Regions from separate parts of the Sphingomonas sp. SORGH_AS_0950 genome, predicted to be linked through region 1. Evidence: riboswitches for the same ligand, from Rfam matches in the RefSeq annotation. Region 1 holds a riboswitch; each other region holds the start of a gene.
The links. A riboswitch is a leader RNA that binds a small molecule or an ion and turns the genes downstream of it on or off. The one in region 1 is predicted to bind cobalamin.
Positions count from the first base shown of each region.

Region 2: another riboswitch for cobalamin. It lies ahead of QE385_RS07130 (DUF1636 domain-containing protein); the one in region 1 lies ahead of QE385_RS09650 (TonB-dependent siderophore receptor).
Region 3: another riboswitch for cobalamin. It lies ahead of QE385_RS07240 (HoxN/HupN/NixA family nickel/cobalt transporter); the one in region 1 lies ahead of QE385_RS09650 (TonB-dependent siderophore receptor).

Region 1 is NZ_JAUTAE010000001.1:2,209,284-2,215,347, reverse strand. Features, by position in the region: rRNA gene rrf (5S ribosomal RNA) at 1-32, shown strand, start outside; tRNA gene QE385_RS09660 (tRNA-Met) at 148-224, shown strand; gene QE385_RS09655 (hypothetical protein) at 294-596, opposite strand; cobalamin riboswitch at 683-904, shown strand; gene QE385_RS09650 (TonB-dependent siderophore receptor) at 1,146-3,260, shown strand; gene QE385_RS09645 (PepSY domain-containing protein) at 3,247-4,713, shown strand; gene QE385_RS09640 (glutathione S-transferase family protein) at 4,741-5,412, shown strand; gene QE385_RS09635 (tRNA-binding protein) at 5,399-5,758, shown strand; gene QE385_RS09630 (alpha/beta hydrolase) at 5,985-6,064, shown strand, end outside.
Region 2 is NZ_JAUTAE010000001.1:1,656,922-1,662,985, forward strand. Features, by position in the region: gene QE385_RS07125 (S9 family peptidase) at 1-1,392, shown strand, start outside; cobalamin riboswitch at 1,564-1,747, shown strand; gene QE385_RS07130 (DUF1636 domain-containing protein) at 1,839-2,246, shown strand; gene cobT (nicotinate-nucleotide--dimethylbenzimidazole phosphoribosyltransferase) at 2,243-3,253, shown strand; gene QE385_RS07140 (histidine phosphatase family protein) at 3,250-3,807, shown strand; gene cobS (adenosylcobinamide-GDP ribazoletransferase) at 3,804-4,520, shown strand; gene QE385_RS07150 (cobyric acid synthase) at 4,505-5,959, opposite strand; gene cbiB (adenosylcobinamide-phosphate synthase CbiB) at 5,947-6,064, opposite strand, start outside.
Region 3 is NZ_JAUTAE010000001.1:1,678,226-1,684,289, forward strand. Features, by position in the region: gene cobN (cobaltochelatase subunit CobN) at 1-292, opposite strand, end outside; gene cobW (cobalamin biosynthesis protein CobW) at 297-1,334, opposite strand; cobalamin riboswitch at 1,515-1,716, opposite strand; gene QE385_RS07240 (HoxN/HupN/NixA family nickel/cobalt transporter) at 1,739-2,809, opposite strand; cobalamin riboswitch at 2,975-3,177, opposite strand; gene QE385_RS07245 (septal ring lytic transglycosylase RlpA family protein) at 3,287-3,853, shown strand; tRNA gene QE385_RS07250 (tRNA-Pro) at 4,054-4,130, opposite strand; gene yajC (preprotein translocase subunit YajC) at 4,323-4,673, shown strand; gene secD (protein translocase subunit SecD) at 4,678-6,064, shown strand, end outside.

The DNA of each region.
Region 1 (6,064 bases):
TCAAGCAGTGGAAGAGTAGGGCGTCGCCAGGCATTATAGTCCGCGTATACACAAAACCCATTCACTTGTTTCCTCGGGCACTCAGCCCGGGGCGCTCAGCCCCACGACACCACGCATGAAGCGTGCCGCCGTGCGGCTCAGCTCAGTCGCGGGGTGGAGCAGCCCGGTAGCTCGTCAGGCTCATAACCTGAAGGCCGCAGGTTCAAATCCTGCCCCCGCAACCATACACACCCAACATCACCCCATACGAAACCGCCACGGCATAGCCGATGGCGGATTGGCGCGTTCGCGTCTTAGCGACGACGCCCGCCGCTCCTCGGTGGCAGCGCCGCTGGCGGATCCTGGCTCTCCGCCAATTCCACCACCTCGAATCTGTGCCCCACCCAGCCGCGCTTGCGCGCCGCTTCCGCCAGCGATGCGTCGTGCGCCATGGCTTCTTTCCGCGATTTCGCGTGACCCCAGAACACCTCCGTCCGGCCCCCGCCCAGATCGGCGACGATCCGCCAGTAATGGCTGAACGGGGCTGAAGTCGGGCCGATGGTCTTCACATAGCCGTCGGGCATCGTTGCGGTCAGATAGCGGGTCTTGCGGGCCATAGGTTCGGGATAGCGCAAAGCCGCTGCTGGGGGCAGATGCTTGACCCGCCCTGCCGATTGCCGCAATCAGTACGCGGCCGGAATATTCCGGTCGTGATCGCGCCGGTTTCCCCGAACAGGGGAATTAAAAGGGAACGCGGTGAGGGCGGGTGACCGCCCGAATCCGAGGCTGTCCCTGCAACTGTAAGCGGTGAGCGGACATGCAGGGACCGGTGTCGAGCCGGTCCAGCCACTGGGGCAACCTGGGAAGGCGCATGGTTCGCGATGACCCGTGAGCCAGGAGACCTGCCGGCGTCAGGTCGCTCATGCCGGGCCCAGGGGATGGCCGTGGCTAGGTCTTTTCCGACGAGCGACGCCAATGGTGGCGGAGGCGCATGGGTGGCCATGTCGAGTGCGGAAAGGCGTCCAGCGCGCATGGCATCCGGCCGTTCGAAGCGAACGGAAGGTCTCGGCTTGTTCGCGACAAGACGCTATGAGCAAATAATGTTATATCATCACATATCATCGAGCCGTGGTCTCATCCTTGTGGGTGGGGCCCTGTGGTCCTGCATGGCGATGCCCGCTTGGGCGCAGCAGGGGGGCATGCCGACCGGCACCGACGCCACGATATTGGTCGTCGGTACGCGCGACAAACCGGCGATGGACCGGCCCAATGCCACGGGCAGCCGATTGGGGCTGACCCCGCTCGAAACCCCTGCCAGCATCACCTCGCTCGACGGCGACCTGGTGCGCGCGCGGGGCGACCAGTCGATCGTCGAGGCCGAGACACGCGCCCCCGGACTGTCGAGCGTCGCCAATCCCGGCAATGGCGGCACCGCCCTGGCGGCGCGTGGCTTTTCCGGACAGGGCTCGGTCCTGCAACTGATTGACGGGGTCCGGCTGTTCCCGGCGGCCGGGACGATCACCTTTCCGACCGATCCCTGGATGGTCGAGCGGATCGACGTGCTGAGCGGCCCGGCGTCGGTGCTCTATGGCCAGGGCGCGCTGGGCGGCGCGGTCAATGTCGTGATGCGCAAGCCCACCGCCCGGACCGAGGGACAGGCCGAGATCGGCTATGGCGCGCAGGACAGCGTTCGGCTGGCGGCCGGGATCGGCGGTCCGGCGGGGGCCACGCTGGGCTATCGGCTGGATGCCAGCTATCGCCGCTCGGACGGCTATGTCGACCGGGGGGATTCGCACAGTTTCGCGCTGTCGGGCACGGTGAAATGGACCCCTTCGCCACGGCTGGCGGTGACGATCCGCGGCGATCATGGCGACCAGCGGCCGATCGGCTATTTCGGGACGCCGCTGATCGACGGGCGGCTCGACCCGGCGATTCGGACGCGCAACTATAATGTCGGGGACGGACGGATGCGGTTTCGCGACGACCGTGCCTCGGTACAGGTCGACTGGACGCCGAGCGCGGCGGTCAGCGTCTCCAACATCGCCTATTATCTGACCAGCGATCGATTCTGGCGCAATCTGGAGAGCTATTGCTGGGTCGGTACCAACGGCACGTGCGCCAACGGGGAGAGCGGTACGCCCGGCACGATCCGGCGGAGCGACAATTACGGCATCCGTCACGACCAGACCCAATGGGGCGACCAGGCGAGCGTGACGCTGCGCACGCCGCTGGCGCCGGGCATCGCCAATGCGCTGGTCGTCGGGGTCGACGCCAATCTGGTGCGCTTCACCCATGAGAACGACTTTGGATCGGATGCGCAGGTCGATGCGGTCGATCCCTTCGCCTTCGATCCCGGCCGCTTTCTGGATACGCAGGGGATCGCGCCGCGATACCGCACCCGCACCGTCGCGCTGGCGGTGTTTGCCGAGGATCGGGTGACGCTGGGCCAGAAATGGTCGGTGGTCGGCGGTTTCCGTTACGAGGAGGATCAGGTCCGCCGCTGGGCGATCGCCTATCCGGGCGGCACGCGGACCGATCGCTTCGCCTTTGAAAAGACCTTCCGCAACGCGACCTGGCGGGCGGGCATCGTGTATCAGCCGAGGCCGACCCTGTCGCTCTATGGCCAATATGCCACCGGCGTCGACCCGCTGGCCACGCTGACCACCGTGTCGAGCGGGCAGGTGCAGTTCGGCAATGCGAAGGGCAACCAGGTCGAAATGGGGGCCAAGTGGCTGTTCCTGGGCGGGCGCGGCACCGCGACGCTGGCGGCCTATCGCATCGTCAAGACGGGGCTGCTGGCGCAGCGCACCCTCTCCAGCCCGGTCGAGCAGGTCGGCCAGCGTTCGGCGCAAGGGGTGGAGGCGGCGGTCTCGGTCGATCTGCCCCAGGGGTTCGGGATCGACGCCAATGCGACGATGCTGGATGCGCGGTTCGATGATTTCCGTTCGGGCGGCGCGGACTATAGCGGCCGGACGCCGCCCAATGTGCCCGAGGCGCTGGGCAATCTCTGGCTGCGCTGGGATGCCACGGCCCGCATGCAGGCGCGGGCGGGGCTGCGCTATGTCGGGCGGCGCTTTTCCGACAATGCCGATGCGTTTCGCATCCCCGGCTATGCGACGGTGGACGCCGCCCTGTCCTATGCGCTGAGCCCGCGCATGGCGGTCGACCTGCGCGTCTATAACCTGTTCGACAAGGCCTATGCGGTCACCGCCTATGGCGATCAGCAATGGATATTGGGCCGTCCGCGCTCGCTGGACCTGGGCCTTCGTGCGACGTTCTGACGCGTCATGGGGAAGGGCGGCCGTCCGGTTCGCCTTTCTCGTCCATCGCTGGGCCGGGATCGCCGCCTGCCTGTTCTTCGCGATGTGGTTCGCCTCCGGGCTGGTGATGATCTACGTCCCCTATCCCGCGCTGACCCCTGCCCAGATGGCGGCCGGGGCGGAGCCGATCGACTGGGGCGGGGTCGATCGGCCGCCGCCGGACGGCGCGACCGCGCGGCGGATCACGCTGGAGATGCGCGACGGCGTGCCGGTCTGGCGGATCGAAGGGGCGGAGGGCGAGACGCAGATCCGCTCCGCCCGGACGGGGGCTCGCGTCGCGCCGGTCGAGGCCGCCTATGCCCGTCGGGTCGCGGTGCGGTTCGCGGGGGCGCCGGTCGTCGCGGTCGCGCCCATCGGGCATGACCAATGGACCGTAGCGGGCGGCTTCGACCGGCACCGTCCGTTGTGGAAGGCGACGCTGGCCGATGCCGCCGGGACCGAGCTCTATATCTCCAGCCTGACCGGCCAGCCGGTGCAGCGGACGACCCGGACGCAGCGTATCTGGAACTGGCTGGGGTCGGTGCCGCACTGGCTCTATCCGACGATCCTGCGCCGCGACGGCGGGCTGTGGCGGCAGGTGGTGATGTGGGTGTCGGGGCCGTGCATCGCGGTCGCGCTGACCGGAATGTGGATCGGCATCCTGCGCATGCGGCTGGGGCGGCGTCGGTATCGCGGCGGGCGGGTGACGCCCTATCGCGGCTGGATGGTCTGGCATCATGTCAGCGGGCTGCTGGGCGGCGTGCTGCTGACCGGCTGGATCGTCAGCGGCTGGCTGTCGGTCGATCCGGGACGCGTCTTTGCCGGGGGCACCGCGCCGGTGGAGGCGATGCGCGCCTATGCCGGGCAGGCGGGCGAGCCGGTGGCGCTCGACCGGCTCGCCGCCATGGCGGGCCCGGCGCACAGCGTCGTGTGGAGCGGCGATGGCGGGTGGCGGCGCATCGCGATCGACCCGGCCGGACCGCATCCGCGCTGGCTGGAGCAGGCGACGCTGGCCCCGGCCGCGCCGATCGATCGACCGGACGCCGCCGCCATGCTGGTCCCCGGCGGGCATGTGACGGGGGTGGCACGGCTGGAGCGGCCCGATTTCTATTGGACCAATCCCGCCCGGTTGCCGGTGGTGCGAATGCGGTTCGACGATCGCGCGGCGACCTGGCTCTATCTCGACCCGATGAGCGGGGCGGTGGTCGAGCGGCAGGACCGCGTCCGGCGGGCTTATCGCTGGGCCTATACGCTGCTTCACACCTGGGACTGGCCGTGGCTGACCGCGTGGCGGCCCGGCTGGACGGCGTGGATGTGGCTCTGGTCGATCGCCGGGCTGATCCTGTCGGTCAGCGGCGTCGTGGTCGGGTGGCGGCGACTGTGCCGTCCTGCGTCGCGCGGGCGGGTGAAAACATCGCCATCGGGGTTGGCGTAACCATGCCCGGCCGCTTAGATGGGCGGCATGTGGCAACTCTATCAATTCCCGCTCTGTCCCTTTTCGCGCAAGGTCCGGCTGCTGCTGGGCGAGAAGGGCGTCGGATATGAGTTGGTCCGCGAGTCGCCGTGGCAGCGGCGCGACGAGTTCCTCGACATGAACCCCGCCGGGCAGACCCCGGTGATGGTCGACGAGGAGCGCGGCGTGCTGCTGGTTGATTCCATGGCGATCTCGGAATATTTCGAGGAGACGGTCGAGAAGTCGGCGATGATCAACGGCACCGCCGTCGGCCGGGCCGAGATCCGGCGGCTGGTGACGTGGTTCGATACGCATTTCTATCAGGACGTGACCGGCCCGCTGCTCCACGAGCGCATGGTCAAGCGCGTCGCGCGTACCGGCAGCCCGGATGCCAAGGGCCTGCGCGAAGCGATGAAGGCGGCGGTCGGGCATCTCGACTATACCGATTATCTGCTCGACCATCGCAACTGGCTGGGCGGCGCGACGATGAGCCTGGCCGACCTCGCCGCCGCCGCGCAGATCTCGGTCGCCGATTATCTGGGCGGCATCGACTGGAAGGGGCATGAGCAGACCGCGCGCTGGTATCGCGGGCTGAAGAGCCGCCCCTCCTTCCGCCCGCTGCTGTCCGAGCGGATGGAGATGGTCACGCCGCCGTCGCATTACGACAATGTCGACTTCTGACGCGCCCGCACCCCGGATCGGGATCGAGGATTTCCTGGCGGTCGACATCCGCGTCGGCACCGTCATCGCCGCCGAGCCCTTTCCGGAGGCGCGCAAGCCCGCGATCAAGCTGACCATCGACTTCGGTCCCGTCATCGGGGTCAAGCGATCCTCGGCGCAGATCACGCGGCATTACACGCCCGAGACGCTGGTCGGGCGGCAGGTGGCGGCGGTGGTCAATTTTCCGCCGCGCCAGATCGGACCGATGATGTCCGAGGTGCTGACCCTGGGCTTTCCCGATGCGGAGGGGCAGGTGGTGCTGATCGGGCCGGATCAGGCGGTGCCCGATGGGGGGCGGTTGTTCTGAGGGATTGCGGGTGAGGGATTCCCTTGGCCTTCGACTACGCTCAGGCTGAACGGGGTGTGGGGTCTGGGCGTCGGGGACTGGATACGAACAGCCGTTCGGGCTGAGCGAAGTCGAAGCCCACGCCCCACCACTGTTAGCCTTAACATTACCCCTTGCACCCTACGCCCCGAAGCGTACCATCCCTGTCCGACCGTAGGGACATAACCCACGGAGGACAGGAGGGGATATGAAGTCCAATCGCTGGGCCCGCCATGCGCTGGCCGCTTTGCTAACGCTCTCGGTGGCGGCACCCGCCCTCGCGCAGAG
Region 2 (6,064 bases), 550 kb from region 1:
ACCTGGCGGGCGGATGGCAAGAGCTTCGCCTTCGACGATCTGAAGCGCGGCTTCGGCGAGGCGAAGATCATCGCGGTCGATGCCGATACCGGCAAGGCGCATGCCGCCGTGACCGAAACCGCGAAGACCTTCGTCTTTCGCGACCGCATCTGGTCGCATGACGTGAAGGATAGGGGCCGCGAGATTCTCTGGGCGTCGGAGCGGGACGGCTGGCGGCATCTCTATATGATCGACGGCACGACCGGCCGGATCGTTCGCCAGATCACCAAGGGCCAATGGATCGTCCGCGACATCGCCAAGGTCGATGACGACAAGCGCCAGATCTGGTTCTCGGCCAGCGGCTTCGTGCCCGGCGAAGACCCTTATTACAAGCAATGGTTCCGGGTCGATTTCGACGGCCGCAACCTGACCCGGCTGACCCGGGAGAATGCGACGCACGAGGTCCGCTTCTCCCCCGACATGACGACCTATGTGGACGTCTATTCGCGCACCGACCTGCCGGAGACGATGGAACTGCACGACGCGCGCGACGGTCGCCTGATCCAGACTTTGGAAAAGGGCGACATCACCGCACTGGCCGCCGCCGGATTCCGCCCGCCCGAACGCTTCTCCGCCAAGGGGCGTGACGGGAAGACCGATATTTACGGCCTGGTCGTCCGCCCGCGCGATTACGATCCCGCCAAGCGCTATCCGGTGATCGAGAATATCTATGCCGGGCCGCATGACAGTTTCGTGCCCAAGGCGTTCTGGCCGTTCGGCGGATTTTCCGGCGGCGACAAGGTCATGGGGATGCAGCAGCTCGCCGATCTGGGCTTCATCGTGGTGATGATCGACGGCATGGGCACCGCCAACCGCTCCAAGGCGTTCCACGACGTCGCCTGGAAGAACCTGGCCGATAGCGGCTTTCCCGACCGAATCGCCTGGATGAAGGCGCTGGCGGCGAAGGACCCCGCCGTCGACCTTTCCCGCGTCGGCATCTATGGCGGCTCGGCGGGCGGACAGAGCACGCTGAACGCGCTGCTGTTCCACCCCGATTTCTACAAGGCCGGGGTCGCCTATGCCGGGTGTTTCGACAACCGGATGGACAAGATCGACTGGAACGAACAATGGCTCGGCTATCCGGTCGACCAGAGCTATCTGGACGCCTCGGGCGTGGTCCATGCGCACCAGTTGCAGGGCAAGCTGATGCTGGTCGTCGGCGAGCAGGATTCCAATGTCGATCCCGCCAGCACGACCCAGGTGGTCGATGCGCTGATCAAGGCGGACAAGGATTTCGACCTGCTGGTCATCCCCGGCGGCGAGCATACCGCCGGGCGCAGCAGCGGCCCGGTGGCCTATGCGATGCGGCGGCAATATGCCTTCTTCCTGAAGGCGTTGCGCGGGGAGGAATAGCACCCTTCCCTCAGCCACAATAGCACCACCCCGGCGAAGGCCGGGGTCCAGTTTCGGCGTTCCATCGGGCGCCCCACGAGCGACACGGCAACTGGGCCCCGGCCTCCGCCGGGGCGGACGGCGGGGGTTGGGAAGGGAATAGCGGTGTTGCCTCCCGCCCTCCCCGCGCCTATCGCTCGCCCTGCGACAGGTTCCCCTTCGGGGGATGAAAAGGGAATGGGGTGCGATGCCCCGGCTGCCCCTGCAACTGTAAGCGGCGAGCCATCCGCCATGACGCCATTGGGGAAACCCGAGAAGGCGGCGGACCGGCACCGACCCGCGAGCCAGGAGACCTGCCCGTCGCGGTCGTCTTTCGGCCGGTCAGGGTGTACCGGGCGGACGGGGCTATCCCCTCGCGCGACGACAGCGCCTTTGTGGAGACATGCCCCGATGACCGAGCCCTGTTCATGCTGAAACCCGCCGCGAACGGTCCCGCCGTGGTCGCCTGCAACACCTGTCGCCTGTCCGACGATGCGCGCGAGGACGCCGAAGGGCGGCGCGGCGGCGCGCTGCTGGTCGAGGCGTTGCGCGCGGTGAAAGCCTCCGACCCGGCCTATGCGGATGTGGCGGTCGAGGAGATGCCCTGCCTCTTTGCCTGCCAGTCCTTCTGCACGGTCCATCTTCGCTGCCCCGGCAAGGTCGGCTATGTGATGGGCAAATTCGCCCCCGACGAGGAGGCCGCGCGTGCGATCCTGGACTATGCGCGCGCCTATGCCGACAGCGATTGGGGACAGGTGCCGTACAAGCAATGGCCGCAAGGGGTGAAGGGCCATTTCCTGACCCGCACGCCGCCCGAGGGATTCATCGTCGAATGAGCGCTTTCCCGACCATCGCCAGCTTCGAGACGACCCTGGCCGTGTTGCCCGCGCCGGATACCGGCGCGCGCGACGCCGCCGCGCGGCGGCAGGGACAGCTGACCAAGCCGCCGGGCTCGCTCGGACGGCTGGAGGACATCGCGATCTTCCTGGCCGGATGGCAGGGGCGCGAGCGGCCCCGGATCGATCGCGGTCGCGCGGTGATCTTCGCGGGCAATCACGGCGTGGTCGCGCGCGGGGTCAGCGCCTTTCCGGCGGAAGTGACCGCGCAGATGGTCGCCAATTTCGCCGCCGGGGGCGCCGCGATCAACGCGCTGGCCGCCGCCGCCGGGCTGGACCTGTCGGTCGTGCCGCTCGACCTCGACCGGCCGACGGTCGACTTCACCACCGGCCCGGCGATGAGCGAGGCGGAATGCCTGGCCGCGCTGTCGGCGGGGGCGGCGGCGGTCGGCGATGCCGACCTGCTGGTGCTGGGCGAGATGGGGATCGGCAACACCACCCCCGCCGCCGCGCTGGCCGCCGCCAGTTTCGGGGGCGATCCCGCCGACTGGGTCGGTCCCGGCACCGGGGTGGATGCACGCGGCCTGTCGCGCAAGGCGACGGTGGTGGCCGAGGGGCTGGCGCTGCACCACGAGCATCTGACCAGCGCGTTCGAGCTGCTGCGCCGTCTGGGCGGGCGGGAGATCGCGGCGATGGCGGGGGCGATCCTGACGGCACGCACCCGCGGCGTGCCGGTGGTGCTGGACGGCTTCATCGGCACCGCCGCGATCGCGCCGCTGGCGCTGGTCAATCCCGCGATCACCGCCCATTGCCTGGCGGGCCATTGCTCGGCGGAGCCCGGCCATATCCGGCTGCTCGACCGGCTGGACCTTGCGCCGATCCTGTCGCTGAACATGCGGCTGGGCGAGGCGAGCGGTGCGGCGGTGGCGGTCCAGGTCATCCGCGCGGCGCTGGCGGCGCATGACGGCATGGCGACCTTTGCCGAGGCGGGCGTGGCGAGCGCGTGAGCGCGTTTCGCCTGCATCTGCTTCGGCATGGCGAGCCCGAGGCGGCGGGGCGGATGCTGGGGCGGACCGACAGTCCGGCGACGGTCGAGGGCATCGCCGCCTGCGCCGCGCGGGGACGCGATCTGGCGGTGACCCGGCGGATCAGTTCGGACCTGTCGCGCGCGCGCGCCTGTGCCGAGGCGATCGGACCCGCCACGGTCGATCCCCGCTGGCGGGAACTGGATTTCGGCGACTGGGACGGGCTGGCGCCCGAAGCGATCGACCGGACCGCGCTCGGCCGGTTCTGGGACGATCCCGATGCCGCCCCCCCGCCGGGCGGGGAGCGCTGGTCCGATCTCGTCGCGCGCGTCGCGGCGGCCATCGCCGAGCTGCCGCCCGAACCGACGCTGGTCGTCACCCATGGCGGCGCGATGCGCGCGGCGCTGCATATCCTGTGCGGGTTCGACCGCCGCGCCGTCTGGGCCTTTGCGCTGCCCTATGCCAGCCTGTTGACGCTGGAGGTATGGGACGGCCGCCCCCGTGCGGCGCAGGTGACGGGACTGGTCACGGCATGAAAGCGCTGATCCTTGCGCTCGGTTTCCTGACCCGCCTGCCCATGCCGCGCGTCGCAGCGGACGAGGCGGATTTCGCGGCGGCGATCCGGCTCTATCCGGTCGCCGGGCTGGTCGTCGGGACGATCGTCGCGGGGGCGGCGTGGCTCGGCCAGCATATCGATCCCTGGGCGGGGGCGCTGGCGGGGCTGGCGGCCTGGGTCTGGGTGACGGGGGCGCTGCATCTCGACGGGCTGGCGGACCTGGCCGACGGGCTGGGCGCGGCGCATGGCGACCGGTCGCGGCTGCTGGCGGTGATGGCCGAGCCGCAGATCGGCAGCTTCGGCGTCGTGGCGCTCGTCATGCAGCTTCTCGCCAAGCTGGTGCTGCTCCACGCAATGCCCGCGCGCGCCTGGCCGATGCTCGCGCTGATCCCGGCGGCGGCGCGGGTCGGGCCGCTGGTCTGGGCGCGCGTCCTGCCGCCGTTGCGCCCCGGCGGGCTGGGGGCGCTGGTGGCGCGCGCGGTGCGGCCGTTCGACATGATCGCCTGGCTGCTGGCGGCGATCCTATTGGGTCTGGCCTGTCCGCCCATCGCCGTCACGCCGCTGCTGATCCTGCCGCTGTCGTTCTGGTTCCGGCGAAGGCTGGGCGGCGTGACCGGCGATGTGCACGGCGCCGGCATCGAGCTGACCGAGACCGGCCTGCTGATCGTCGCCCTCCTCTATCTGGCGTCCTGAGCGATCCGCAACAGCGCGTCGCAATCGACATGCGCCTCCAGCACGGCGGCGATGGCGTCGAGCGCGGCGTCCACATCGGCGCGGTGATCGGGCCCCGCCCCCGCCACGCCGATCCGCGCCAGCCACGCCGCGCGCTGCCCCGCCTCGCCCAGCAGACCATGGACATAGCTGCCCGCGACCAGCCCGTCGGCGCTCATCGCACCCTCCGCCCGGCCATCGGCGAGGTGCCCGACGGGACGTGTGGCATCCGGCCCCTCAGTCCGGCCAAGGTGAATCTCATAACCGGAAAAGGCCGCGCCCAGCGCCTCGCCCGTTACCGGCCGCACCGTCTTTTCGCCGGTCAGCACCGTCTCGACATCCAGCAGCCCCAGCCCCGCGACGCTGCCCGCCGGGCCCTCGACGCCATCCGGATCGGCCACCCGCTGCCCGAGCATCTGATAGCCGCCGCACAGGCCAAGTACCGGCCGCCCGCGCCGGTGGTGCGCGGCGATGTCGATATCCCACCCCTGCGCGCGGACGAAGGCCAGGTCGGCGATGGTCGTCTTCGATCCCGCCAGCACGATCATCGCGGCATCGGGAATCGGTTGGCCGGGACGGACCATGACCAGATCGACTTGAGGTTCGAGGCGCAGCGGATCGAGATCGTCGAAATTGGCGATGCGCGGGGTGATCGGACAGGCGATGACCACCCGCCCCCCGGTCCCGGCGGCGGGCCGCTCCAGCGCCACCGCATCCTCGCTCGGCAGGCGGCGCGCGTCCGCCAGCCAGGGGATCAGCCCCAGCGAATGCCAGCCGGTATGCCGGGCGATCAGCGCCATGCCATCGGCGAACAGCGCCGGGTCGCCGCGAAACTTGTTGACCAGAAAGCCCCGGATCATCGCGGCATCGGCCGGGTCGATGACCGCCTTGGTCCCCACCAGCGACGCGATCACCCCGCCCCGGTCGATGTCTCCGGCCAGCACCACGGGCACGTTCGCCGCGCGCGCAAAGCCCATATTGGCGATATCGCCGCTGCGCAGATTGACCTCGGCGGGCGAGCCCGCGCCCTCGACGATGACGAGGTCGCAATCCGCCTCCAACCGTCGATAGCATTCCACCACTTCGGGGAGCAGCTCGATCCGCCCCTCGCGCCACTTCGACGCGGGCAGCATCCCGCGCACCTGCCCGCGCACGATCAGTTGCGAGCTGCGATCGCCCTGCGGCTTGAGCAGCACCGGGTTCATGTCGACATGCGGTTCGACCCGCGCCGCCATCGCCTGGGTCGCCTGCGCCCGGCCGATCTCGCCGCCTTGCGGGGTGGCGGCGGCGTTGTTGCTCATATTCTGCGGCTTGAACGGGCGGACGGTCAGCCCGCGATTGGCGAAGACCCGGCACAGCCCCGCCACCAGCACCGACTTGCCGACATCCGACCCGGTGCCCTGGATCATCACGCCAGCCATGCGACACCCCCCGCGACGATCCACAGCAACAGGCAGGCACGGGCATATATCTGCAAGCCCGTCACGATATCGGCGGGCGTCGCGCTTCGGCCGCCGCGCCCGATC
Region 3 (6,064 bases), 530 kb from region 1:
CGCGCAGGCCGTATTCCCAATACGCCGCCCCACCGATCAACCGGATCAGGATCGCCTTCGCATGAACCAAGGTCTGTTCGACATAGGTATCGACCGACAGCGGATGGACCAGCGCCGCCAGATTGGCGAGCCGCAGCGACCAGGGAAATCCCCCTGCCCGCCAGCCCGCCGCAAAGGCGCTCAGGTCGCTGTCGGAAAAGGACAGCACCACCACGTCACCGGGGCGTTGCCCCAGATCCTGCGGAACCGCCTGTTCCTCCAGCCCATGGCTCTCGCGAAAGACGAGATGCACGCGCCTAGCCCTTCAGCACGCCCTCGATCGCGGCGCGATCGATCCGGTCATGCTCGGCGATGACGACCAGCCGAGTGCCGCGCGGCTCGCCCGCGCCCCAGGGGCGGTCGTAGCTGGTGCGCACCCGGCGGCCGACCGCCTGGACCAGCAGCCGCATCGGCTTGCCCGCGACCGCCGCATAACCCTTTACGCGCAGGATATCCTGCTGCTCGGCGAGCGTGACGATGCGCGCGGCGATCGCCTCGGGGCTCTCCACCTCGCCCAGCATCACCGAGAGGCTGTCGAAATCGTCATGCTCGTGATCGTCCGCGCCGTCATGGTGCGAGGGGCGCGCGGCGATGTCGTCCTCGGCGGCAGCTTCCAGGCCCAGCACGATCTCGGCGGAGACGATGCCGTCGACCGCCTCGACCATGGGCAGCGGGCGCGGGGCCTCGGCGGCGATGATCGCGCGTGCCCTGGCGACGCCCTCCGCCCCCGCCAGATCGGCCTTGGTCAAGAGGACGAGGTCGGCGCATGCCAGCTGATCCTCGAATACCTCGGACAACGGGGTTTCATGGTCCAGGCTGGGGTCGGCGGCGCGCTGCGCCTCCACCGCATCGAGATCGGGGGCGAAGCGGCCCGCCGCGACCGCCTCGGCATCGGCCAGTGCGACCACGCCGTCGACGGTGATACGCGAGCGGATCGCGGGCCAGTCGAATGCCTTCAACAGCGGCTTGGGCAGCGCCAGACCGGAGGTCTCAATCAGGATGTGATCAGGGCGCGGCTCCATCGCCAGCAGCTTTTCGACCGTCGGGATGAAGTCGTCGGCGACGGTGCAGCAGATGCAGCCATTGGCCAGCTCGACGATATTCTCCGCCGGGCAGTCGGGGATGGCGCAGCTTTGCAGGATGTCGCCATCGACGCCCAAAGTGCCGAATTCGTTGACGACGACCGCCAGGCGGCGACCGCCCGCATGGCGGATCAGATGGCTGATGAGCGTGGTCTTGCCGGCGCCCAGAAAGCCAGTGACGATGGTGACGGGGACCTTGCTGAGGTCACGCATGCTATTTCTCCGACGCGCCGGACGAGCGAGCGCGGACACGGGACCGATCGCCGGAGCGGTGACGGACGGGCGCAGTCGAATGCGTCCGCCCCGCGTGTCGGCGACCGATGCGACCCCGGCCGCATGGCTTCGTCGCTCCCCGACGGAGAACCGTGCCCCGACCACCCCCTGGGTCCAGGCAAGAGCGACCATGACGCCGGCAGGTCTCCTGGCTCGCGGGTCAAAGCGAAGGGATGCGCCTTCCCGGATCGCTCCAGTGGCCGTGCCTCCGATGGGGCACCAGCATCGCTCGCTCGCCGCTTACAGTTGCAGGGACAGCCGGGGATTTGCACCCCATTCCCGTTTCAAAGCCCCAAGGGGCACCGGCGCGATCTTCGGGGCGTTTCGGCCCCGATGTGCGGCATTTATCCCGCCGCGCCGGGCTTGGCAATTCGCGCCTCCATCGCGGCGAACCCGCGCCAGCGATAGAGGAGGAAACTCGCCCCCCAGCAGATCACGAACAGCCCGACGATGGCGAAGCCCAGCACGTTGAAATGCTCCGACAGCGCCCCCGCATAGCGGAACGGCCCCGCCGTCCAGCCGAACCGCTCGGCGAGCAGCGCGGTCGCCTGGATGCCGCCGATCACCAGCGCGACCAGCGCCGAAACCAGGGTGATCGTCATGTTGTAATAGAGCTTGCGAAGCGGATGGACGAACGCCCATTCATACGCGCCCAGCATCACCAGCCCGTCGGCGGTGTCGATCAGCGCCATGCCCACCGCGAACAGCACGGGGAAGACCAGGATCGTCGCCAGCGACACGCCGTCCGCCGCATGCGCGCCCGACAGGCCGAGAATGGCGACCTCGGTCGCAGTGTCGAAACCCAGCCCGAACAGGAAACCCAGCGGCGCCATGTGCCAGCTCCGCCGGATCAGCCGGAACAGCGGACGGAAGAGGCGCGACAACGGCCCCTGCCCCGAAAACATCATCGCGGCATCCGCCTCCGCCATCGGCTCGCCGCGCGCGACCCGGCGGAACCGGGTCCAGACATCGCGCAGGATGATGAGGTTCATGATCGCGATGGCGAACAGGAAACTCGCCGAGACGATGGTGGCGATGGTCCCGCCGCTCTGCCCGAACGCCTCGAAGTCGGACAGGGTGCTGGCGGCGAGCGCGATCGTGGTCGCCGCGATCAGGACGATGGCGGAATGGCCGATCGCGAACCACAGCCCGACCGCGATCGGGCGCTGGCCGTCCTGCATCAGCTTGCGGGTGACATTGTCGATCGCGGCGATGTGGTCGGCATCGACCGCATGGCGCAGCCCCAGGCTATAGGCGAGCAGCGCGGTGCCGAGCATCAGGCTGTTGCTCGCGAAGACGCTCAGCGCCCAGCCCCAGACGGCGATATTGACGAAGACCAGCGCGCCCATCAGCAGCGCGACCCGCTTCTTCAGCGGCAACCGGGCGCGCGGCGCTCCGGCATGATGGTAGGACATGGGTGATAACCCCCGGCGTCATTGCGACAAGGGCCGAACTCCGCTGTCGCGGTCGCCATCCCACCCCACGGACGCACGCCGGGCGGGATGGCCGATTCGTCTCGGCCGATGGGCGTCGCTCGTATGATACAATATATCCAGCCGGTGACCATCCCCTGGATCGCGGCAAGAGCGACTCGCACCGGCAGGTCTCCTGGCTTGCGGGTCGAAGCGCACGCGACACGGCCTTCCCGGATGGCTCCAGTGGCTGTCCCCTGTCGCAGGGACCGGCGTCGCTCGCTCACCGCTTACAGTTGCAGGGACAGCTGGGGATCTTCACCCCATTCCCGTTTCAAGCCCCGAGGGGCACCGGCGCGATTGACCGGCGGTCGGGCTGAAAGCCGTTGCCGGTCGGCATGGGGATAGTCTGCGGCGGATGGAGGCGCAAACCGCTTTATCGGGCCGGACGCGCGGCTTAATCCGGATCACATGGTGGATGTGAAACGATGGCGCCGCTGGGCGCCGGCGGCGGCGTGCCTGGTCGCGGCCTGTTCGGGCGGGAATTACCGGCCGGTCAGCGATTATCCGGTGCGGATCGGCAAGCCCTATACGGTGCGCGGCGTCACCTATGTGCCCGCCGAGGACGCGACCTATGACATGCTGGGCTATGCCAGCTGGTATGGCAGCGAATCGGGCAAGCGCACCGCGAATGGCGAGCGTTTCCGCCCCGGCTGGGCGACGGCGGCGCATACCACCCTGCCCCTGCCCAGCTATGTCGAGGTGACGGCGCTGGACACGGGGCGGCGGATCATCGTGCGGGTCAATGATCGCGGGCCGTTCGCGGGATCGTCGCGGATCATCGACCTGTCGCGCGGCGCCGCCGAACAGCTCGGCCTGCGCACGGTCGGCAAGGCGGCGGTACGGGTGCGGCGGGTGGAGCCGGACGAGAGGGACCGCGAACGCCTGCGCCACGGCAAGGCGGCGCGGCCCTTGCCGCCGGTATCGGATGCGGTGCGGGCGAACCTGCTGTCGCAGATCGCGGCGGCGGGCATGACGGTGCGATAACGCATTCCTCCCCAAGCTCGCTTGGGGAGGGGAACCGCTCGCTTGGGGAGGGGTGGAGGGGCCGGAGGGGCTTGCCCCACCACCACCGCTTCGCGGCGGTCCCCCTCCCCATCTGCGATGGGGAGGAATTAAGGGGTCCAGAAACGAAAAAAGCGGGCTTTCGCCCGCTTCGTCGTCGTCCACCGATGTCAGTAGAAGATTGGTCGGGGCGACAGGATTCGAACCTGCGACCCCCACACCCCCAGTGTGATGCGCTACCAGGCTGCGCTACGCCCCGACCGAGCGGCGGCCTCTAGGCGGGTTTTCCGAAGGATGCAAGCCTTGATGTGAAGATAGTGCGCACCCCACATCCGGCGCTCCATTGCGCCTGTTCGCCTGCGATGGTAGCGGGCAGGCTATCCGACATGGGGGCTGGTCGATCGTTCGCGGTCGGCGGGTGCCCGTGCCCATTCAGCATAGACGGGTCCGAATGTTCATTCCCTTCACCGCCCCAGTCGCCGCGATGGCTGCCGCCACCGGGGCCACCGCATCGAGCGGCGCCGCCTCGTTCCTCAGCCTGGCGCCGCTGCTCCTCGTCTTCGTGGTCTTCTATTTCCTGATGATCCGCCCGCAACAGCGCCGCATGAAGACGCTGCAAGCCTCGATCGAGGGGGTCAAGAAGGGCGATCAGGTCACCACGGCGGGCGGCATCGTCGGCAAGGTGACCCGCGTCGAGGACCAGCTGGTCGAGGTCGAGATCGCGCCGAACGTCCGCGTCCGGGTGGTCAAAGCGACGTTGACCGACGTGGTCAATCCGAACGCCAAGCCCGCGAACGACTGACCCGATGCTCGATTTCCCCCGCTGGAAGGTCGCTTCCATCGTCGCGCTGCTGGCGGCCCTGTGCCTGCTGGCGATCCCGAGCTTTCTGCCCGAGAGCGTCACCAACACCTGGGGTTCGATTCCGCACCCGCGTGTGAACAAGGGCCTCGATCTGGCGGGCGGCAGCTATCTGCTGCTGGAGGCGGACACCGCCGACCTCGCCAATTCGCGGCTGGAGACGATGCGCGACCAAGTGGCGGCGGAGATGCGGCGAGGCAATCCGCGCATCGAGATCGGCGACATCTCGGTCCGCGGCGGACAGCTCAGCTTCATGCTGCGCGATCCGACCCAGGTCGATGCGGCGCGTGAGCGGCTGCTGTCGATCACCGGCGGCGGGGCGGGCATGACCGGCCAGCGCGAATGGGACATCCAGGTCGTCGACACCTCGCGCTTCGTGCTGAAGCCGACCCAGGCGGGCCTGACCCAGGCGGTCGACACCGCGATGAAGACCGCGACCGAGGTCGTACGTCGCCGCATCGACGCGCTGGGCACCAAGGAGCCGACGATCCTTCAGCAGGGCAGCAACCGCATCGTGGTGCAGGTGCCGGGTCTTCAGGATCCGCAACAGCTGAAGGACCTGATCGGCAAGACCGCCAAGCTGGAGTTCAAGCTGGTCGACACGACCGCCAACCCGGCCGAGGTGGTCAAGGGCAACGCCCCCGCCGGCAGCCAGGTCCTGCCCTATCCCGGCAACCCGCTGGGCGCGCCGGTGATCGCGGTCAAGCGGCCGGTCATCATCTCGGGCGACCAGCTGATCGACGCGCAGCAGACCTTCGACCAGCAGACCAATGCGCCGCAGGTGGCGATCACCTTCGACGCGCAGGGCGGTCGCAAGTTCGCGCGGATCACGCAGGAAAATACCGGCAAGCCGTTCGCTATCATCCTCGATGGCCAGGTGCTGTCGGCTCCCAATATCAACGAACCGATCCTGGGCGGTCGTGCCCAGATCATGGGCAACTTCACCGTCGACACCGCCAACCAGCTCGCGATCTCGCTGCGTTCGGGCAAGCTGCCGATCGACCTGAAGGTCGTCGAGGAACGCACCGTCGGCCCCGACCTGGGCGCCGATTCGATCCGCGCCGGTATCCTGGCCTCGGCGATCGCGGCGGTCGCCGTCATCGTCTTCATGACCGTCACCTATGGTCGGTTCGGCATCTATGCGAACATCGCGGTCGTCATCAACGTGCTGGTCATCCTGGCGGTCATGGCGATGCTGAACGCGACGCTGACCCTGCCGGGTATCGCGGGCTTCATCCTGACCATCGGCACCGCGGTCGACGCCAACGTGCTGATCAACGAGCGTATCCGCGAGGAACGCAGGCGCGGGCGAAGCGTCATCCAGTCGGTCGAGC